Regions from separate parts of the Comamonas sp. Z1 genome, predicted to be linked through region 3. Evidence: predicted binding sites of a transcription regulator. Region 3 holds the regulator's gene; each other region holds the start of a gene.

Region 1 (6,132 bases), on a different contig from region 3:
GGCGCCGGTGGTTCAGCGCTCGGGCTTCAAGCCCTGATATTTGAGGAGCATCTATCGCTTGCTACCAAATATCTTCAGCATCAAATCTATCCAGAATCCTTGCATAACAAGCGATAAAAGCTCCTGTTTTTGAATGTTCCCCGATCTCCCATGACCGACTCCCGCCCCAATCTGATCTTCATCCTGGCCGATGACCTCGGCTATGCCGACCTGGGCTGCACCGGTGCGCGCGATGCGCACAACAACGCCACCGACGTCTCGCCGCGCCTGGACGCCATGGCCGCCCAGGGCCTGCGCTTCACGCGCGGCTACTCCAACTCCTCGGTGTGCTCGCCCACGCGCTTTGCGCTGGCCACGGGCCGCTGGCAGTACCGCCTGCGCGGTGCGGCCGAGGAACCCATCGCCAGCGTGCATGGCGACAAGGTGCTGGGCCTGCCGCCCGATCACCCCACGGTGGCCTCGCTGCTGCGCGATGCCGGCTACGCCACGGCCCTGGTCGGCAAATGGCATCTGGGCTACCCCCCGCATTTCGGCCCGCGCCTGTCGGGCTACGAGGAGTTCTACGGCTTTCATGCCGGCGGCGCCGACTACTTCGCCCACTGCGACCCGCGCGGGCGCCCCGACTTCTGGACCAACGAGGAGCCGCACACCGAAGACGGCTACCTCACCGATCTGCTGAGCCGCCGCGCGGTGGACTTCGTCAAGCGCCAGAGCGCCGAGCAGCCCTTCTACCTCTCGCTGCACTACAGCGCCCCGCACTGGCCCTGGCTGACGCGCGAGGACCGCGCCGAATCCGAGCGCCTGCAAGGCATGGGCAAGCATATCGACGGCGGCTCCATCGACACCTACCAGCGCATGATCCATCACATGGACGAAGGCATAGGCTGGCTGCTGGACGCGCTGGAGGAGAACGGCCTGAGCGAGAACACGCTCATCGTCTTCACCAGCGACAACGGCGGCGAGCGCTTCTCCAATACCTGGCCTTTCGTGGGCCAGAAGATGGACCTGCTCGAAGGCGGCATCCGCGTGCCTTTGCTGGCACGCTGGCCGGCGCGCATGACGGCCGGCGCCGTCTGCGACACGCCCAGCCTGACCATGGACTGGTCGGCCACCTTCCTGGCTGCAGCGGGCGTGGACGCGCATGCCGACTATCCGCTGGACGGCATCAGCCTGCTGCCCCTGATGCAGGATCAAAGCTGGATGCCCGAACGCGACCTGGCCTGGCGCATGAAGCACCGCGAGCAAAAGGCCTTGATACGCGACGACTGGAAATATCTGCAGATCGAGGGCATCGAATACCTGTTCAACATCGCCAGCGACCCGCGCGAGCGCGCCAATCTGCGTGATCGCGAGCCCCGGAAACTGGCCGAGCTGCGCAGCGCCTGGGAGCGCTGGAATCAGGAGCTGCCGCCGATTCCGCAGGAAGCCAAGGTCTCGCTGGTGTTCACCAAGGCAGACCTGCCCCAAGCCAGCTTCTGAATTGCGGCCGCCCCCCAAGCCCATCGCCCAGCCGATGGGCTTTTTCTTTGCCTGCGCCCAGATAAAGAGCATGTGCTCACTTTCAAATCCCCTGATTGGTGCAAAAAGCCGCGCAAAAGCCGGGCCATGGCGGTGCATCGCAAAAACGCACCATCCTGGTGCATCCGGTTCAGGCCGCAGCCCGGGTGGCGAAAGTTGCGCACAGTGATTGTGAAAACTCGTAGCTTTTTGTACCGGGCAGCTATGGCCCGCTGCCTGTTCCAGGGCCTTGGGCAGCGAACCGCGCCGCAGCCGCCGCAGAGACTGGCACGGTCTGTGCTTTGAGAGTTCATCCGAGATTTTTGCCACGAAATTTTCAAACCGGAGGAACCCTGAATGCCTAGTCCCGCTGCAAGCCGTTTCAAGACTTTCGCCAAGACTGCCACCCTGGCCTGCGCCGTTGTCGCCCCCATGTGGGCCCATGCCCAGCTCTCCGCCAACGTTGCCCTGACCACCAACTACAAGTTCCGTGGCCAGGATCAGGACGCCAGCCGCACCAAGGCCGTCAAGCCCGCGCTGCAAGGCGGTTTTGACTACACGTTCGGCGACAGCGGCTTCTACGTCGGCAACTGGAACTCCTCCGTGGACTGGCTGCCCGGCAACTCGCTGGAAACCGACTTCTACGGCGGCTACAAGTTCAAGGCCGCCGATGTGGACTGGGACGTGGGCATGCTGACCTATGTGTACTCGGGCAATGCCAACGGCAACACCACCGAGATCTACGGCTCCGGCACCTATGGCCCGTTCACGGCCAAGTACTCGCACACAGTGTCCAAGGACTACTTCGGCTGGGCCGGCGCCAAGGCGGGCTCGGGTCTCAAGGGCCGCAACACCGGTTATCTGCAGTTCTCCTACAGCCAGGAAGTGATGCCCAAGGTGACACTGAAAGCATCAGTTGGTTACACCCATTTCTCCAGCGACATCAAGGACCTGGGCGTTCCCAACTATGTGGACTACAGCGTCGGTGGTGCCTATGACCTGGGCGACGGCTTCTCTGCAGGTGCAGCGGTGACTGGCGCCAACAAGAAGGCCTACTTCGGCGATGTGAACAAGGCGCGTCTGATTCTGACGCTCTCCAAGACTTTCTAATTTTTCAGGAGCCCGTCATGAAAATGGTGATCGCCATCATCAAACCCTTCAAGCTCGACGAAGTGCGTGAAGCTCTTTCCCAAATCGGTGTTCAAGGCATCACCGTGACCGAAGTCAAGGGCTTTGGCCGTCAGAAGGGCCACACCGAGCTGTACCGCGGTGCCGAGTATGTGGTGGACTTTCTGCCCAAGCTGAAGATCGAGGCCGCGATTGCCGACGATCTGGTCGATGCCGCCATCGACGCCATCGAGGGCGCAGCCCGTACCGGCAAGATCGGCGACGGCAAGATTTTTGTGCAGGCGCTGGAGCAGTCGATCCGTATCCGTACAGGAGAAACCGGCGACGCGGCCCTGTAAAGGCCCAGTCTCTCTGGAACCGTTTTGAGAAAGATTGCCATGATCAAGAAACTATTGAGCGCAGGCCTGGGACTGGGCCTGCTGGCTGCCGGCGCCACCGGCTTTGCCCAGGAAGCTGCAACGGCTGCCGCCGCCGCAGCGCCTGTGGCCGAAGCCGCAGCCGAGGCCGTGCCCACCCTGAGCGCCGGCGACACCGCCTGGATGCTGACCTCGACCATGCTGGTGATCCTGATGGTCATCCCCGGCCTGGCGCTGTTCTACGGCGGCCTGGTGCGCAGCAAGAACATGCTGTCCGTGCTGGCTCAGGTCTTCGTGATCTTTTCGCTGATCACCGTGCTGTGGGCCATCTACGGCTACTCGCTGGCTTTTGGCGGCGAGGGCAAGTTCTTCGCCGGCTTCGACAAGCTGTTCCTCATGGGCATCACGCCTGACACGCTGTCGTCCATGCTCAAGACCATCCCCGAATATGTGTTCGTGGCCTTCCAGTCCACCTTCGCCGCCATCACCGTGGCGCTGATCGTGGGAGCGTTTGCCGAGCGCATCAAGTTCGCGGCCGTGATCGTGTTCTCCGTGCTGTGGTTCACCTTCAGCTACATCCCCATGGCCCACATGGTGTGGGGCGGCGGTCTGCTGGGTGCAGACGGCGCGCTGGACTTCGCGGGCGGCACCGTGGTGCACATCAACGCCGCCGTGGCCGGTCTGGTGGGTGCCTACATGCTGGGCAAGCGCATCGGCTTCGGCAAGGAAGCCCTGCCCCCTCACAGCCTGACGCTGACCATGGTGGGCGCTTCGCTGCTGTGGGTGGGCTGGTTCGGCTTCAACGCCGGCTCTGCCGGTGCCGCCAATGGCGCTGCCGGCCTGGCCTTCATCAACACCATCCTCGCGACCGGCGCTGCCGCCATCTCCTGGATCGTGGCCGAAGCGCTGCTGCGCGGCAAGGCCTCCATGCTGGGCGCCGCCTCGGGTGCCGTGGCCGGTCTGGTGACCATCACCCCCGCCGCCGGTTTCGTCGGCCCCATGGGCTCCATCGTCATGGGCATCATCGCCGGCCCTCTGTGCTTCTGGGGCGTGTCTGGCCTCAAGCACCTGCTCAAGGTTGACGATGTCTGCGACGTGTTCGGCGTCCACGGTGTCGGCGGTATCCTGGGTGCCATCCTGACCGGCGTGTTCTGCGCCAAGGGCCTGGGCGGTATCGAACCCGAGGGCTACAACATGGCCCATCAGCTGTGGGTGCAGGTCGAGAGCGTGCTGGTGACCATCGTCTGGTCCGGCGTGGTCTCCTACGTGGCCTACAAGATTGCCGATCTGACCGTGGGTCTGCGTGTCTCGGAAGAGTCCGAACGCCAGGGCCTGGACATCACATCCCATGGTGAGGTGGCCTACACCCGTTAAGCGGCAGGCTCTTCGCAAGTTCAGTTTCATTACGTTGCCCCGCAGTGCGAACTGCGGGGCTTTTTTATTCACGCCTGCTTTTCAAAAAAATCAAAGACCAGACCTTCCTGCCCAAGGGGCGCCCCGGCTACCATGCAGGCCATGGATTCAGCCACCAGCCAAATCAATCAGCTCAGCGAGCGCATTCGCGCCGCTGCCAGTGACAAGACCCCGCTGCGCATCTGCGGCAGCGGCAGCAAGGACTTCTACGGCCTGCGTCTGCAGGGCGAGCCGCTGTCCACGCGCGCGCTCAGCGGCATCGTCAGCTACGAGCCCAGCGAGCTGGTTGTCACCGTACGCGCCGGCACGCCGCTGGCCGAGCTGGAGGCAACATTGGCCAGCCAGGGCCAGTGCCTGGCTTTCGAGCCGCCGCACTTCGGCGAGGGCAGCACCGTGGGCGGCATGGTCGCCGCAGGCCTGTCCGGCCCGTCGCGTGCCAGCGTGGGCGCAGTGCGCGACTTTGTGCTGGGCCTGGAGATGATCAACGGCCAGGGCGAGCTGCTGCGCTACGGCGGCCAGGTCATGAAGAATGTGGCCGGCTATGACGTCTCGCGCCTGATGACGGGCAGTTGGGGCACGCTGGGCCTGATCACCGAGATCAGCCTCAAGGTCCTGCCCGTGGCTCCGGCCGAGGCCACTCTGCGCTTTGATAGCTGCAGCCAGGCGCAGGCGCTGGACTGGCTCAATCACTGGGGCGGCCAGCCTCTGCCGCTCAATGCCAGCAACTGGCTGGAAGAAGACGGCAAGGGCACGCTGTATCTGCGCCTGCGCGGCGCCCGCGCCGCCGTTCAGGCCGCCACGCTGCGCCTGGGTGGCGAGCGGCTGGACAGCGACGCCGTCGCCGCCGACTGGAGCGCAAGCCGCGATCTGAACCTGCCCTGGTTCCAACAGCGCGCTGCCGATCATTGCCTGTGGCGTCTGTCCACTCCTGCGACCGCAGCGCCGCTGCCATTGCCGCAAGGCGCGGCAGGCCCGTTCATCGACTGGCATGGCGCTCAGCGCTGGGTGCAGGCCCCGCGTTCGGCCGCCGCAGCCTTGCAGCAACTCGCGCAGGCAGCCGGCGGATCCGCTTCTCTTTTCAGAGCCGAGGACGCCAGCCAGACAAGCGCCAACAGCGATCTCGATGTGCATGCACAGGCCAGCCCGGCAGGCCGCACATCGGCACAGCTGCATGCCCGGCTCAAGCAGGCCTTCGACCCCGCCGGCATTCTCAATGTGGGCCGTCTCTCGGCGCATTGGTAAGAACAAGGACAGCACCCCATGCAAACCAATCTCGCGCCCGAATACCGTGCCACGCCAGAAGGCCAGGAAGCCGAAGCCATCTTGCGCAAATGCGTGCATTGCGGCTTTTGCACCGCCACCTGCCCCACCTATCAGACCCTGGGCGACGAGCTGGACGGCCCGCGCGGCCGCATCTATCTGATCAAGCAGGTGCTGGAAGGGCAAACACCCACGCGGGCCACGCAGCTGCATCTGGACCGCTGCCTGACCTGCCGCAACTGCGAATCCACCTGCCCCAGCGGCGTGCAGTACGGCCACCTGGTCGATATCGGCCGCAAGATCGTCGATGAGCAGGTCGAGCGCCCCACAGGCGAGAAGCTGCAGCGCTGGCTGCTCAAGGAGGGCATGAATTCCCCGCTGTTCGCCCCCGCGCTGAAGCTGGGCCGCGCCGTCAAAGGTCTGTTGCCGGAGTCTTTGGGCGAAAAAATACCGACCGTCCAGGATGCCGGGGCCTGGC
Region 2 (6,132 bases), 190 kb from region 3:
ACGGCTGATGCCGCCCACATAGGTGAAATCCTTGTCGGGACTGAAGGGCAGCTTGCTGAACAGGTGCTCGTTGAACGCCAGGATGGCGTTGTCGGCCGACATGATGGTGTAGCCATCAGGCTTGGCCGCGGCAACGAGCTGGCCGCCGATATTGGTCGAGGCGCCAGGACGGTTGTCCACCACGATGGTCTGGTTCAGCGTCTTGCGCATGGACTCGGCCACAGTGCGGGCCAGCACATCGGTGCCGCCTCCGGGTGGGTAGGGCACAACCCAGCGCACGGGGTTGGCAGGCCAGTCCTGCGCCATGGCGAAGGGGGATGCGGCAGCAGCCGAGCTGGCTGCCACGGCAGCCAGGAATTGACGACGATCCATCGTTTGTCTCCTTGAGGGTGATGTAGGGGGTTGTGGAATGATTTTTAGACCCCGCCAGGCTGCCTTTTCTATTAATTGATAGCTGCCTGCGCTTGTCTCTATTCGGTTTGAATCGGCTTTGACTCCGACTTCTGTATGGGTGGCAGTTTGAAACTCACGCGTTCGACCTGATAGCCTTTCTGACGCAGCAGCTCAGGCAGGCCCTTGGGACCGATCATGTGCAGCGCACCCACGGCAGCAAACACCGTCTTGCCCTGCTGGAGCTGACGAACAATGCCATCTGCCATGCCCGGATTGCGTCCATCCATGAGGCGCGCGTACTTGAGCCGGTCACGCTCGGTCTTGATGCAGTCGCACCAGTCGGCATAGTTCTCCAGCTGTTTTTCATTGCCGCTGGCCCAGATATTCGCCAGCTGCTGCAGGATTTCCGGAGCCTTGGGGTCATCAAGCTGGTCCAGCCCGTCGCGCACGCTTTCCTGCACCTCCAAGGGATTGTCGGAAAGCAGCTCCTCGAGCTGGGTCTGCGCCGACTCCAGCCCCAGCACGGGCTTGTGCAATGCATGGGCCATGCCTGCCAGCAGCAGATCGGCGCCAAACTCGGCCACCAGCCCCTGCTTGCGGCCCAATTGGCTGACCAGGCCCAGCAGCTGGGCGTCCGGGCGTTGTGTGCTCAGATGCTCGGCACAGGCCTGCTTTCGATGCTGCGCCAGCCGGGCTTCCAGCTCTGCGGGCAGCGCAGGTGCGTCGACACGGGCCTGGAAGCCGTCGATCAACTGCTGCATGACCTGCGGATTCAGCACATCAAGCTCCAGTGCCAGCAGGTCCGCCCCATACATGGAGCGCACGATGGTGCGGCCGGGCAATATCCACTCCCGCTTGCCCACATGCAAAGTGCCGTAAAGCCAGCTGGTGCGCTCGCCGTCCTGCACGCGCCAGAGCAGGCCTCTGTCCTGCATATGGGGGGCCATGGCCTGCACTTCGGCCGGCGTTGGCGGGCTGAACGGCGGCGGGCAACTGGCAGCCGGTTCGGCGGCTGGTTCTGCCGCCATGGCCAGGCCCGTCAACAAAGCGAGCGCCATGGCCGGCACGGCCTTCAGAGGCAAAATCCAGCGCGAGAGATTCAGACTTGGCATGGGCATGGCGACTGCAACGAGGGCTTAGTCTTCAGAGCTATCCAGAGGCTGAGCTTCGGGCAAGTCATCCTTGCTGCCGCCGGGCGGCGCAATGTTCTGGTCGATGGCACCGAAGATGCTCTGGCCGTCCTTGCCCTTCATCTCGATGCGGATGGTGTCGCCGAACTGCATGAACTCGGTCTTGGGCGCGCCGTCCTGAATGGTCTCTATGCAGCGTTTTTCGGCGATGCAGCTATAGCCCTTGGGCCATTCCATGCGCTTGTTCTTGCCGCTGCCGGTCTCCACGCCCTTGTTGCTCACCGTGCCGCTGCCCACGATGGAGCCGGCGCGTACATTGCGGGTCTTGGCGATATGGGCGATCAGCTGGCCGAAGTGAAAAGTCATCTCCTCGCCCGCATCGCACATGCCGACCTTGCGGCCGTTCCAGGTGCTCTGCAGCGTCAGATGCAGACGGCCGCCCTTCCAGGCATCGCCCAGCTCGTCCAGTGTCACGGCCACAGGGCTGAAAGCCGTGGCGGGCTTGCTCTGGAAGAAGCCGAAGCCCTTGGCCAGTTCGCCGGGAATCAGATTGCGCAGGCTCACGTCATTGGCCAGCATGACGAGACGAACGCCATCCAGCGCATCCTTGGCATCCGTGCCCATGGGCACATCGCCGGTGACGACGGCGATCTCGGCCTCGAAGTCTATGCCCATGGCCGTGCTGGGAACGATCACATCGTCGCAGGGGCCGATGAAATCATCGCTGCCGCCCTGGTACATCAGCGGGTCGGTGTAGAAGTTGGCCGGCACCTCGGCATTGCGCGCCTTGCGTACCAGCTCCACATGATTGATATAGGCCGAGCCATCGGCCCACTGATAAGCTCGCGGCAGCGGTGCCATGCAGCGCTGGGGATCGAAGGGAAACGCGTGGCGGGCCTTGCCGTGATTGAGTTCATGCGACAGATCCTGCAGCTGGGGGGCCATATAGCTCCAGTCGTCCAGCACCTGCTGCATGCGATTGGCAATGCCGGTGGCATAGCAGGCCTGGCTCAGGTCGCGCGAGACCACGACCAGTTGCCCATCGCGCGAGCCATCCTTGTAGGTTGCCAGTTTCATTCTCTGTCCCTCTGCTCACGGCAGCGGTGCTGGCACAATGCCTGACAACGCTAGCCAAAATTACGATTGGTTAAATTGATTTAACTAAACAAAACACGATTCTATTGCAATGGAAAAGGAACGCGCAGGGATTCAGTCGGTCGAAGTGGGTTTCTCCCTCGTCGAGGCGCTGGCACAGGCCAGCGGACCGCTGATGCTCAAGGATGTCGCCGCCGCCGCCGGCATGAGTGCCGCCAAGGCGCACCGCTATCTGGTGAGCTTTCAGCGCATCGGCCTGGTGGCGCAGGACGAGCGCAATTCGCGCTACGACCTGGGCCCTGCGGCGCTGAAGATCGGCCTGGCCTCGCTGGCTCGCCTCGACCCGGTGCGTCTGGCGCGCGAGCGCATTCCGGCACTGCTTGAGTCCCTTAATCACACGCTGGCCATCGCCGTCTGGGGCAACCATGGCCCGACCATCGTGCATTGGGAGGAATCGGCGCAGTCCGTCACCGCCAATCTGCGCCTGGGCGACGTCATGCCCATGCTGGCCTCGGCCACAGGGCGCTGCTTCGGTGCCTGGCTGCCGCGCGAGGCGACGGCCGCGTTGCTGGAGCCCGAAATCGAGCGCGCGCGCAAAGCCCGGCGCCAGGACCTGCCCCAGACCGAGGAGGCCGTGGCGGCCATGCTGGCCGAGGTGCGCGAGCGCGGCACGGCCCGCGTGGTCGACACCGTGCTGCCGGGCATCGTGGCCTTTTGCGTGCCGGTCTTCGACGCGTCCGGCCATATCGTGCTGGGTCTGATGACCCTGGGCTCGCTGGCGACTTTCGACCCGGACTATGGTGGAGCCATAGACGCGCCGCTTCAGGCGGCCGCCCGCCAGCTTTCCTGCGATCTGGGCTGGCGCGCCGACCCCAATCACTGAAACCCGCAATCTCCGAATCACGCTCATGGGCCGCTCCCCTCAGGCAAGCCAGGCACGCGAGACACTGCTGCCCATCACCGGCTTGGTGCTGGCAGCCCATGGGCTGTTGCTCTGGGGCCTGCCCGAACTGAGCCCGCCGGACAAAGCGGCGGACGACCAGATCGTGATGGAGACGCGCATGCTGCAGGCGCCCCCTCCTCCGCCGCCTGCACCCGCAGCGCCCAAGCCGGCTCCAGCTCCAGCGCCCAAACCCCAGGCCTCACCCCGGGCGCCGGCTCCTGCTCCCGTGCCTGCCCCAGCACCGGACGAACAGGAATCAGAGCCAAATCCGCCTCCAGCCCAGGAACCACAAACGCAAGAAGCGCCTGAAAAAGAAGCACCCACCAATACAGGGCAGCCCGCTGCTGCTGCAGAGCCGGCTCCCGAGCCCATGGCCGAGCCTCCCGAAGCCAATGGTGCCGACACGGCCCGCCCCATCCAGGTCACGCCCGCAGGCGGCGCGCCGCTGCCACCTGACTCTGTGCTGCCCGTCACCCTGCCCAACTCCGCCACACTGGAGTTCAATGCCTCGGGTCAGGTCAAGGGTTTTCAATATTCGGCCGGCGCCCAGCTGCAATGGCAGCATGACGGCCAGTATTACCAGGCCAGACAGTCGATCAGCATGTTCTTGCTCGGCGAGCGCGCCCAGACCAGCGAGGGGCTGATCACGCCCAAGGGCCTGCAACCGCTCAACTTCAGCGACAAGGGGCGCAAAACCCAGTCCGCCGCCTTTGATGTGGCCAGTGGCAAGGCGCACTACAGCGGCGGCCAGACCGATGCGGCCATCGGCGATGGAGTGCAGGACCGCCTCAGCGTGTTTCTGCAGCTCTCGGCCCTGATGGCCGCCGCCCCAGAGAAATACCCGCCAGGCACGCTGATAGAGCTGACCACCAGCAGCGCACGCTCGGCCGTGCGCTGGCAGTTCCGCGTGGGTGCCAGCGAGGCGCTGGAGCTGCCGTTTGGCAGCGTCATGGCGCTGCGCCTGGACAAACTGCCCGGCAAAAGCAGCAGCGACCAGCGCGGCTCGGTCTGGCTGGCTCCGTCCATGCAATACCTGCCCGTGCGCATCAAGCTCACTCAGGGACAGGACGACTTTGTCGACCTGCAGCTCAAGAAATATCTGCCCGCGCCGCAATAGCCTCCATGCTGCCCCCCTGGCGTAAACCCCGGGAGCACCGCGCCCCAAGCGCTCACTCACCTCCCAGCCAAGGCCTGCAACCTGCATCGGCTCGGGCTGAACGCTGTCGCGCCATTCAAGGACTTGCCTACTACAGATCGGGAAAGCCGGTTGCCCACAACCATGTCAAATCCATGGAATACTGTGCCCAAGTGCCAAGAGCAGGCATTTCCACCTTGAAATGCGGCACCCTGTCGCCATATCCATGGCAGGCATGCTCATAACGGAAGTGAAAGGAGGAACACCATGCAAATGCTTTACGACTCTGAATCCTTTGCGGTGCTCCATCTGCGTCCCGATATGGAGGCAGACGTTCCGGCAGGCAAAGCCAAGGCCGAGCAAGCCCACCAACTGCCGCGCCACGGCTTTGAAATCGTGGACAAGCGCTCGGGCAAGGAGGTGTATCTGGATGGCTCCTGGGCCGAAATGTTCCAGAAGCAGATCCTCGCCTGGCAGCAGGACGCCCCCACCGAGGAAGAGGTGGAGGAAATTCTCGATACCTACACGGGCCTGGCCCAGCAGCCGGTCATCATTCACTGAACACCTTGAAAAAAGCCACTCGAAAGAGTGGCTTTTTTGATGTCTGAAAGCACACTCTAGTGCTTGCCGGAAGAGCGCGAGCCACTATGACTTTCTGCACAACAGCATCAACACGCAGGCACTCAGCATGCAGCCCAAAAAGCCCAGCAGCCCCCCAGCCGCACCCAGCGCAAGCCAGTAGCCCCAGTCAATGCCTTGCTCTGCGCAGTGAATCTCGCACTGGGGGTTGTGCTCCCAGGCCATCCACATCAGAAGTCCGGCCATCGCAAAGCCGGCGCAGGCGCTGATGATCAGGACCGACTTCCAGGGATTTCGCCTGCTGCGGATCATGGCCTCGCCCCCGGCAGCGCTCTGTTCAGCCACCGGTACAGCGGCGCTACCAGCAGCAGCACGGCAATCAGCCGGCAGACCTGGAAGGCCGTGACCACGGGCACGCCCAGTTGCAGGACCTTGGCGGTGATGGCCATCTCGGTAATGCCACCCGGCGATGTGCCCAGCAGCAAGGTGACCCAGGGCAGGCCGGTGGCCCAGTGCAGCAGCCAGGCAAAGCCGGCGCAGACTGCCATCAGGCCCACGGTACCCAGCGCCACCATGCCCAGCCAGCGCGGAGCCGTGTGCAGGAACTCACGTCGAAAGCGCACCCCCAGGCTTACGCCGATCACCAACTGGGCGGCATTCATCAACCATTGCGGCACGGCGGACAGCTCCAGGCCTGCCATGGTCAAGCCCATGGATACGGCCAGCGCCCCCAGAAACCAGGGATTGGCACGCCTGAGCCTGAGCATCAGCAATGCCCCGGCGCCGGTGGCCAGCACCAGCCAGGCAAAGCCTGGCCATTGCACGGTGCGCACGCTGGGCAGCGTCAGGCCCGGGTC
Region 3 (6,132 bases):
CTTGTGCCATTGGTAGTTTTGACAAAGCTGAACTTTTTTGGGCCTGTTGGCTCTGATACTGCAGACCTGATACAGGAGTTTGTTTAGATGAAACGTCGCGAATTCTCTCTGGCTGCCTCGGCAGCTGCTGCCGGTGCCCTGAGTCTGGGTGCCTCCTCCAGCTGGGCCCAGGGCGCTGCGCCCAAGGAAGGCAAGGACTACATCAAGCTCGGCAAGCCCGCCAGCGTGAGCGCGCCGGCCGGTAAGGTCGAGGTGGTCGAGTTCTTCTGGTACAGCTGCCCGCATTGCAATGCCTTCGAGCCCCAGTTCGAAGCCTGGGCCAAGACCCAGCCTGCCGATGTGGTGGTGCGCCGCGTGCCCGTGGCCTTCAATGCCTCTTTCGTGCCCCAGCAAAAGCTCTACTACGCTCTGGAGGGCATGAACCTGCTGCCCCAGCTGCACGCCAAGGTGTTCCGCACCATCCACGTGGATCGCAATCTGCTCAAGACCGACGACGCCATCTTTGACTGGGTCGGCAAGCAGGGCGTGGATCTGGCCAAGTTCAAGGAAGTCTACAACTCCTTCACCGTGGCCAACCAGGCGCGCAAGGCCGCTCAGCTGCAAAACGAATATGACGTGGAAGGCGTGCCCGCCATGGGTGTGGCCGGCCGCTACTACACGGACGGCACCAAGGCCGGCAATATGGACAATGTGCTGCGCGTGGTCAATGCGCTGGTCGCCTCCAGCCGCAAGGCCTGAGATCAGCCGGCAGACGTCAGTGACGTTTGACGCCCAACAAGCCCGCCGTCGTGCGGGCTTTTTTGTGGGTGTTTTTTACGCAAGTTGCAAAAAGGGAATGACTACAATGGATGCAAGAAACGTGCCTTCCATGAAAAAAACACTCCTACCTCTTGCGCTGGCCTGCGCCCTGGCAGCAGCGACCGGCATTGCCCATGCCGAAAAAGCCGACAGCGCCAAGCCCATGAATATCGAGGCGGATGCGTTGCGTCATGACGAGCTGCAGCAGACCAGTGTCTTTACTGGCAATGTGGTGATGACCAAGGGCTCCATCGTGCTGCGCGGTGCTCAGCTCGATGTGCGGCAGGACGCCGAGGGCTATCAGTACGGTGTGATCAAGGCCGAGGCCGGCAAGCGTGCCTTCTTCCGCCAGAAGCGCGATACCGTGGCCGGTCAGCCCGAGGAGTTCATCGAGGGCGAAGGCGAAGTCATCGAGTACGACGGCAAGGCCGATATCGTCAAGTTCATCCGTCGTGGCGAGATGCGCCGCTACCGTGGCGGTCAGCTCAGCGATCAGGTCACGGGCTCCATCATCGTCTACAACAACATTACCGACGTCTATACCGTCGATGGCCAGAAGACCAGTGGCGGCCTGCCGAGCTCCTCCGTGGGACAGGGTGGCCGTGTGCGCGCCATCATGGCGCCCAAGGATGGAACGCCGGGAGCCCAGCCTAAGCCTGCAACACCTGCCACGCAGCTGCGCCAGAGCATGACGCTGGGCGGTGAGAAAGCCGACGAGAAGAAATGAGCGAGCCGACTTTCTCCAGCAGCCGCAGCGGCGAGTCCGACAGCCGCCTGGAGGCCAAGCATCTGGCCAAGTCCTACGGCAGCCGCAAGGTGGTCAAGGATGTGTCCCTGTCCGTGCAAAAAGGCGAGGTGGTCGGTTTGCTCGGCCCCAACGGTGCGGGCAAGACCACATCGTTCTACATGATCGTGGGCCTGGTGCGCAGCGACGGCGGCGAGATCTTCATCGACGGCCAGCCAGTGGGCGGCATGCCGATTCACCAGCGTTCGCGCCTGGGCCTGTCCTATCTGCCCCAGGAAGCCTCCATCTTTCGCAAGCTCAGCGTGGAAGACAATGTGCGCGCCGTGCTGGAGCTGCAAAAGGACGAGCAGGGCAAGACGCTGACGCAGGGCGAGATCGAAAAGCGCCTCACGGGCTTGCTGCAGGAGCTGCGCGTAGAGCATCTGCGCCAGTCGCCGGCGCTGGCGCTGTCCGGCGGTGAGCGCCGTCGCGTGGAAATTGCCCGCGCCCTGGCCACGCAACCGCGCTTCATTCTGCTTGACGAGCCGTTTGCAGGCATCGACCCGATTGCGGTGATCGAGATCCAGCGCATCATCGGCTTCCTCAAGGAGCGCGGCATCGGCGTGCTGATCACCGACCACAACGTGCGCGAGACGCTGGGCATCTGCGACCACGCCTTCATCATCAGCGACGGCCATGTGCTGGCCGAAGGCACGCCCGAGGAGATCGTGGAGAACGCCGATGTGCGCCGCGTCTATCTGGGCGAACATTTCAGAATGTGATGACCCCCACGCTCCCTCACTTTGTGTGGTCGCTGCCCCCGGAAGGGACCCTGACCGGCAGCGCCGAGGTTTGCCTTGGGGCAGCCCGGCGGCAAACCCATAGCACTGCGCGCGTTTGCAATGATTGTCTGGGGGCCGCGCCTCGATGAAGCCAGGTCTCTCGCTACGCGTTTCGCAGCATTTATCGCTTACGCCGCAGCTGCAGCAATCCATTCAGCTGCTGCAGCTCTCCACCCTGGAGCTGGCGCAGGAAGTCGAGCAGATGCTGGTCGACAACCCTTTTCTGGAACGTGCGGGCGATGAGGCAGAAACTGCGGGAGATGCTCCTGTAGATGTAGCTACTAGCGCCAGTGAATACAGTACTTCAGATGGTATTCATGTTGAAAGGGATGCATCGCAAGCGCAACAAGCTACTGAAACGGTAGCGGAGACATCAAGCCCCGAAACCCCTGAAACGCTGAACTGGGAGGCCGAGGGCATGGACGGCCAGGACGGGGAATGGGGCGGCGAATCCAGCAGCGAGTGGGATACGCCCTCGGCCAGCAGCTCCACGCGCAACCGCGATGGCGACGACGAAACCGATGCCATCGATCTGGCGCGCGAGCACCAGAGCCTGACCGACTTTCTGCACCGTCAGGCGCTGAGCCTGCATCTGGGCGCGGCGGACATGGCGGCGCTGCGCTTTCTCATCGAGTCGCTCAGCGACGACGGCTATCTCGAGGATTCCCTGCAGGAGCTGGCGCAGAGCCTGGCCGGCGACGACCTGGAAGAGCGCGAGGAGCTGGAGCAGCACTTTGCCATTGCGCTGAAGCTGCTGCAAAGCCTGGAGCCCGTGGGAGTGGGCGCGCGCGATCTGGCCGAGTGCCTGCAACTGCAGCTGCGCGATCTGATCCGCACGGCCGAGGACGAGGGCACGACCGAGGCGCATATGAACCGGCTGCTGCTGGCGCAGGCCATCTGCGCGCAGCCCATGGACTTGCTGGCGCGGCGCGATCTGCGCAAGCTCACCAGCCTGTGCGGCGCGCGCGAGGAACAGCTGCGCGAAGCCATGGCCCTGATCGCCAGGCTGGAGCCGCGTCCGGGTCGGCGCTTTGTCGATGTGGAGCGCCATATCGTGGTGCCCGATGTCATCGTGCGCCCGCTGCGGGCCGGCTCGGGCCGGGTGGACTTCTCCGTGCAGCTCAACCCCGAGGTCATGCCGCGTCTGCGCGTGCACGACATCTATGCCAGCGTGCTGCGCCGCCACAAGAACAGCGACGGCCATGCGGCGCTGCAGCAGCAGTTGCAGGAGGCGCGCTGGTTCATCAAGAACATCCAGCAGCGCTTCGACACCATCTTGCGTGTTTCCGAAGCCATCGTGGAGCGGCAGAAGAACTTCTTTGTGCATGGCGAGCTGGCCATGCGCCCGCTGGTGCTGCGCGATATCGCCGACACGCTGGGCCTGCACGAGTCCACCATCAGCCGCGTGACCACGGCCAAGTACATGGCCACGCCCCAGGGCACTTTCGAGCTCAAGTATTTCTTCGGCTCGGGCCTGGGCACGGAAACCGGGGGCAGTGCCTCCAGCACGGCCGTGCGTGCGCTGATCAAACAGTTTGTCGATGCCGAAGATGCCAGAAAGCCGCTGTCGGACGCCAAGCTGGCCGATATGCTCAAGGAGCAGGGCATTGAGTGTGCGCGCCGCACCGTCGCCAAATACCGCGAGCAGCTCAAGATACCCACGACCACGCTGCGCAAGGCGCTGTAGGGCACCGCAGAAACAAGAAAGCCGCTGATGCATCACACAGCGGCTTTCTTGTTCTGTATTTAGGGCGGGAGCCTTGATAAGGCATTCCTCAAGCAAGGGGCAGCGAGCAAGAGCCGCCCTTGCGGCGATGCTGCCGTCCCCCTTGGGGGCGCCCGGCAAGGGGAAGGCGCGTAGTGCCTCAGGGGGTTATCAAGAAACCAACCACCAGATAAACCAGACCAGCACGCCGATCATCAGGCCGAACTTGAGGATCTTGTAGAAGGTCGGATTCCAGTCGCGGAAGGCACGGCGGTACTTGCCCGCATAGAACGAGATCTTGAACAGCTTGCTGATCATGCCGCGCGGATCGCCCTCGTTGTTGGGCGAGCTGGCGGCGGCCACCACGTTCTTGCCCAGCCAGTGATTGAGCCACTGGGCAAAGCCATTGGTCATGGGGCGCTCCACATCGCAGAACAGCACGATGCGGTTGCCTTCCGAGCGGTTCTCGGCCCAGTGCATAAAGGTCTCGTCGAAGATCACGCCTTCGCCTTCGCGCCAGCTATAGGGCTGGCCGTCGACCTCGATCATGCAGCGGTCGTCGTTGGGCGCCAGCACGGCCAGGTGATAGCGCAGCGAGCCCGCATAGGGGTCGCGGTGCAGATTGAGCTTGGCGCCGGGCGGCAGCTCGGCAAACATGGCGGCCTTGACGCTGGGAATCGATTTCACCAGGGCCGTGGTCTTGGGGCACAGCTCCATGGCCGAAGGGTGGGCGTCGCCGTACCACTTGAGGTAGAAGCGCTTCCAGCCGGTCTTGAAGAAGGAGTTGAAGCCTGCGTCGTCGTTGTTGGCGGCGGCCTTGATCTGCATGTTCTTTTGCAGATTGACGGCTTCCTCGCGGATCTCGCGCCAGTTGGCCTGCAGCGGCGCCAGCTCGGGGAAGGTGCTGGTGGGCAGATAGGGCGTGCGCGGCACCTTGCTGAACATCAGCATGAAGACGTTGAACGGCGCTGTGAACGTGGAGTGGTCAAACAATTGCTTGACCACCTTGTGGCGCACCTTGCCGCGCAGATGCATGTACAGCCCGCAGCCAAAGAAGAGCAGCACCAGTGCCAGAACGATAATTTTTGCCATAAGGGCCAATTTTACCGGGGGCACCCCGGCGGCCACCATGGGGGCAGGTCAAACAGAACCGGGGTAGGGGAATATCAAAAGCAATAGCTGCCGGCGCTTGACGGCCAAGCGCAGCAGCCGGTCGGGATCAGATACTCAAGGCAGGGCCAGTACGGCGCAGTTGCACAGATCGGCGCTCTCGAAGGCCGTTGTGTCGCCCGCTTTGAGCCCCGGCACGGGGAACAGGCGCACCGTCAGCGGCTTGTTGAGGCGAAAAGCCATGGTGCCCGTATCGCGCATGACGGCAGCGATCTGCTCGGCGCTGCTGTCGCCCGGCACGGGCACGGTATCGAGGCCGATGCCGCAGACGCTGCTGTAGGTCAGCAGGGCGCGGATATCGAATTCATCATTCAGACTGGCCTGGGCCAGGCCTTGGTCCTCGGTCACGGCCAGCATCAGGCCGCTGAAGCCGATCTGTGTCACGCCGTTGACCGATTTGAAGACGCGGGTCAGCAGGGCCGAGGCTTCCACCGTGCCGCTGGCGCCGAAATAGGGCACGCCCAGCAGTTGGTAGACATCGACCATGGAGGCGCAGGACTTGGATGGCGCGGCCGAGGTGTCCATGCCAGCGATATGCCAGCCCTCGGCCAGCGTCACGCCGTCGGCGCAGCGCTGGATGGCAGTGGCATGCTCGTTCAGGGTCTGGCTCAGGCGATCGAATGCGAGCTTGAACCACGCCGCGTGATCGAGCTGCTGGCGCTGCTGCTGCAGCTCCTGCAGTTCAGCCACCATGAGGTCTGGCGTTTCCAGGCCCAGCACCAGGGCGCCGTGGTGCTTGCCGCGGTGGTAGCTGGCCGGGAAATAGGGAATGCCGGGCGCGCAGTTGAAATTGACTGTGAAGTTGAAATTGCCTTCGCCGCGCGGCGTGGTGCGCGCGATTTGCTGAATCGCCTGCACGCTGTGGGCCAGCAAGTCGGTCTGCAGAAAGCCAT

Evidence for each region. Region 3 encodes sigma-54, which starts transcription at its own class of promoters, with help from an activator protein. Its sites were predicted from a motif close to TGGCANGNAANCTGCTTT; they were not measured.
Region 1: the regulator sigma-54 is predicted to act here: its motif matches at 1,784-1,801, upstream of FSY45_RS13045 (TorF family putative porin).
Region 2: the regulator sigma-54 is predicted to act here: its motif matches at 4,749-4,766, upstream of FSY45_RS05560 (DUF3567 domain-containing protein).

What each region holds. Positions count from the first base shown of each region.
Region 1 is NZ_VOQT01000006.1:45,219-51,350, forward strand. It holds gene FSY45_RS13035 (Bug family tripartite tricarboxylate transporter substrate binding protein) at 1-37, shown strand, start outside; gene FSY45_RS13040 (sulfatase) at 151-1,479, shown strand; gene FSY45_RS13045 (TorF family putative porin) at 1,855-2,607, shown strand; gene glnK (P-II family nitrogen regulator) at 2,625-2,963, shown strand; gene FSY45_RS13055 (ammonium transporter) at 3,003-4,355, shown strand; gene glcE (glycolate oxidase subunit GlcE) at 4,488-5,636, shown strand; gene glcF (glycolate oxidase subunit GlcF) at 5,655-6,132, shown strand, end outside.
Region 2 is NZ_VOQT01000002.1:469,192-475,323, forward strand. It holds gene FSY45_RS05535 (tripartite tricarboxylate transporter substrate binding protein) at 1-372, opposite strand, end outside; gene FSY45_RS05540 (TraB/GumN family protein) at 471-1,511, opposite strand; gene FSY45_RS05545 (fumarylacetoacetate hydrolase family protein) at 1,530-2,600, opposite strand; gene FSY45_RS05550 (IclR family transcriptional regulator) at 2,710-3,501, shown strand; gene FSY45_RS05555 (DUF3108 domain-containing protein) at 3,527-4,678, shown strand; gene FSY45_RS05560 (DUF3567 domain-containing protein) at 4,964-5,257, shown strand; gene FSY45_RS05565 (hypothetical protein) at 5,342-5,587, opposite strand; gene FSY45_RS05570 (AbrB family transcriptional regulator) at 5,584-6,132, opposite strand, start outside.
Region 3 is NZ_VOQT01000002.1:663,583-669,714, reverse strand. It holds gene FSY45_RS06510 (thiol:disulfide interchange protein DsbA/DsbL) at 88-738, shown strand; gene lptA (lipopolysaccharide transport periplasmic protein LptA) at 869-1,525, shown strand; gene lptB (LPS export ABC transporter ATP-binding protein) at 1,522-2,304, shown strand; gene FSY45_RS06495 (RNA polymerase factor sigma-54) at 2,450-4,051, shown strand; gene FSY45_RS06490 (aspartyl/asparaginyl beta-hydroxylase domain-containing protein) at 4,241-5,161, opposite strand; gene FSY45_RS06485 (DUF711 family protein) at 5,297-6,132, opposite strand, start outside.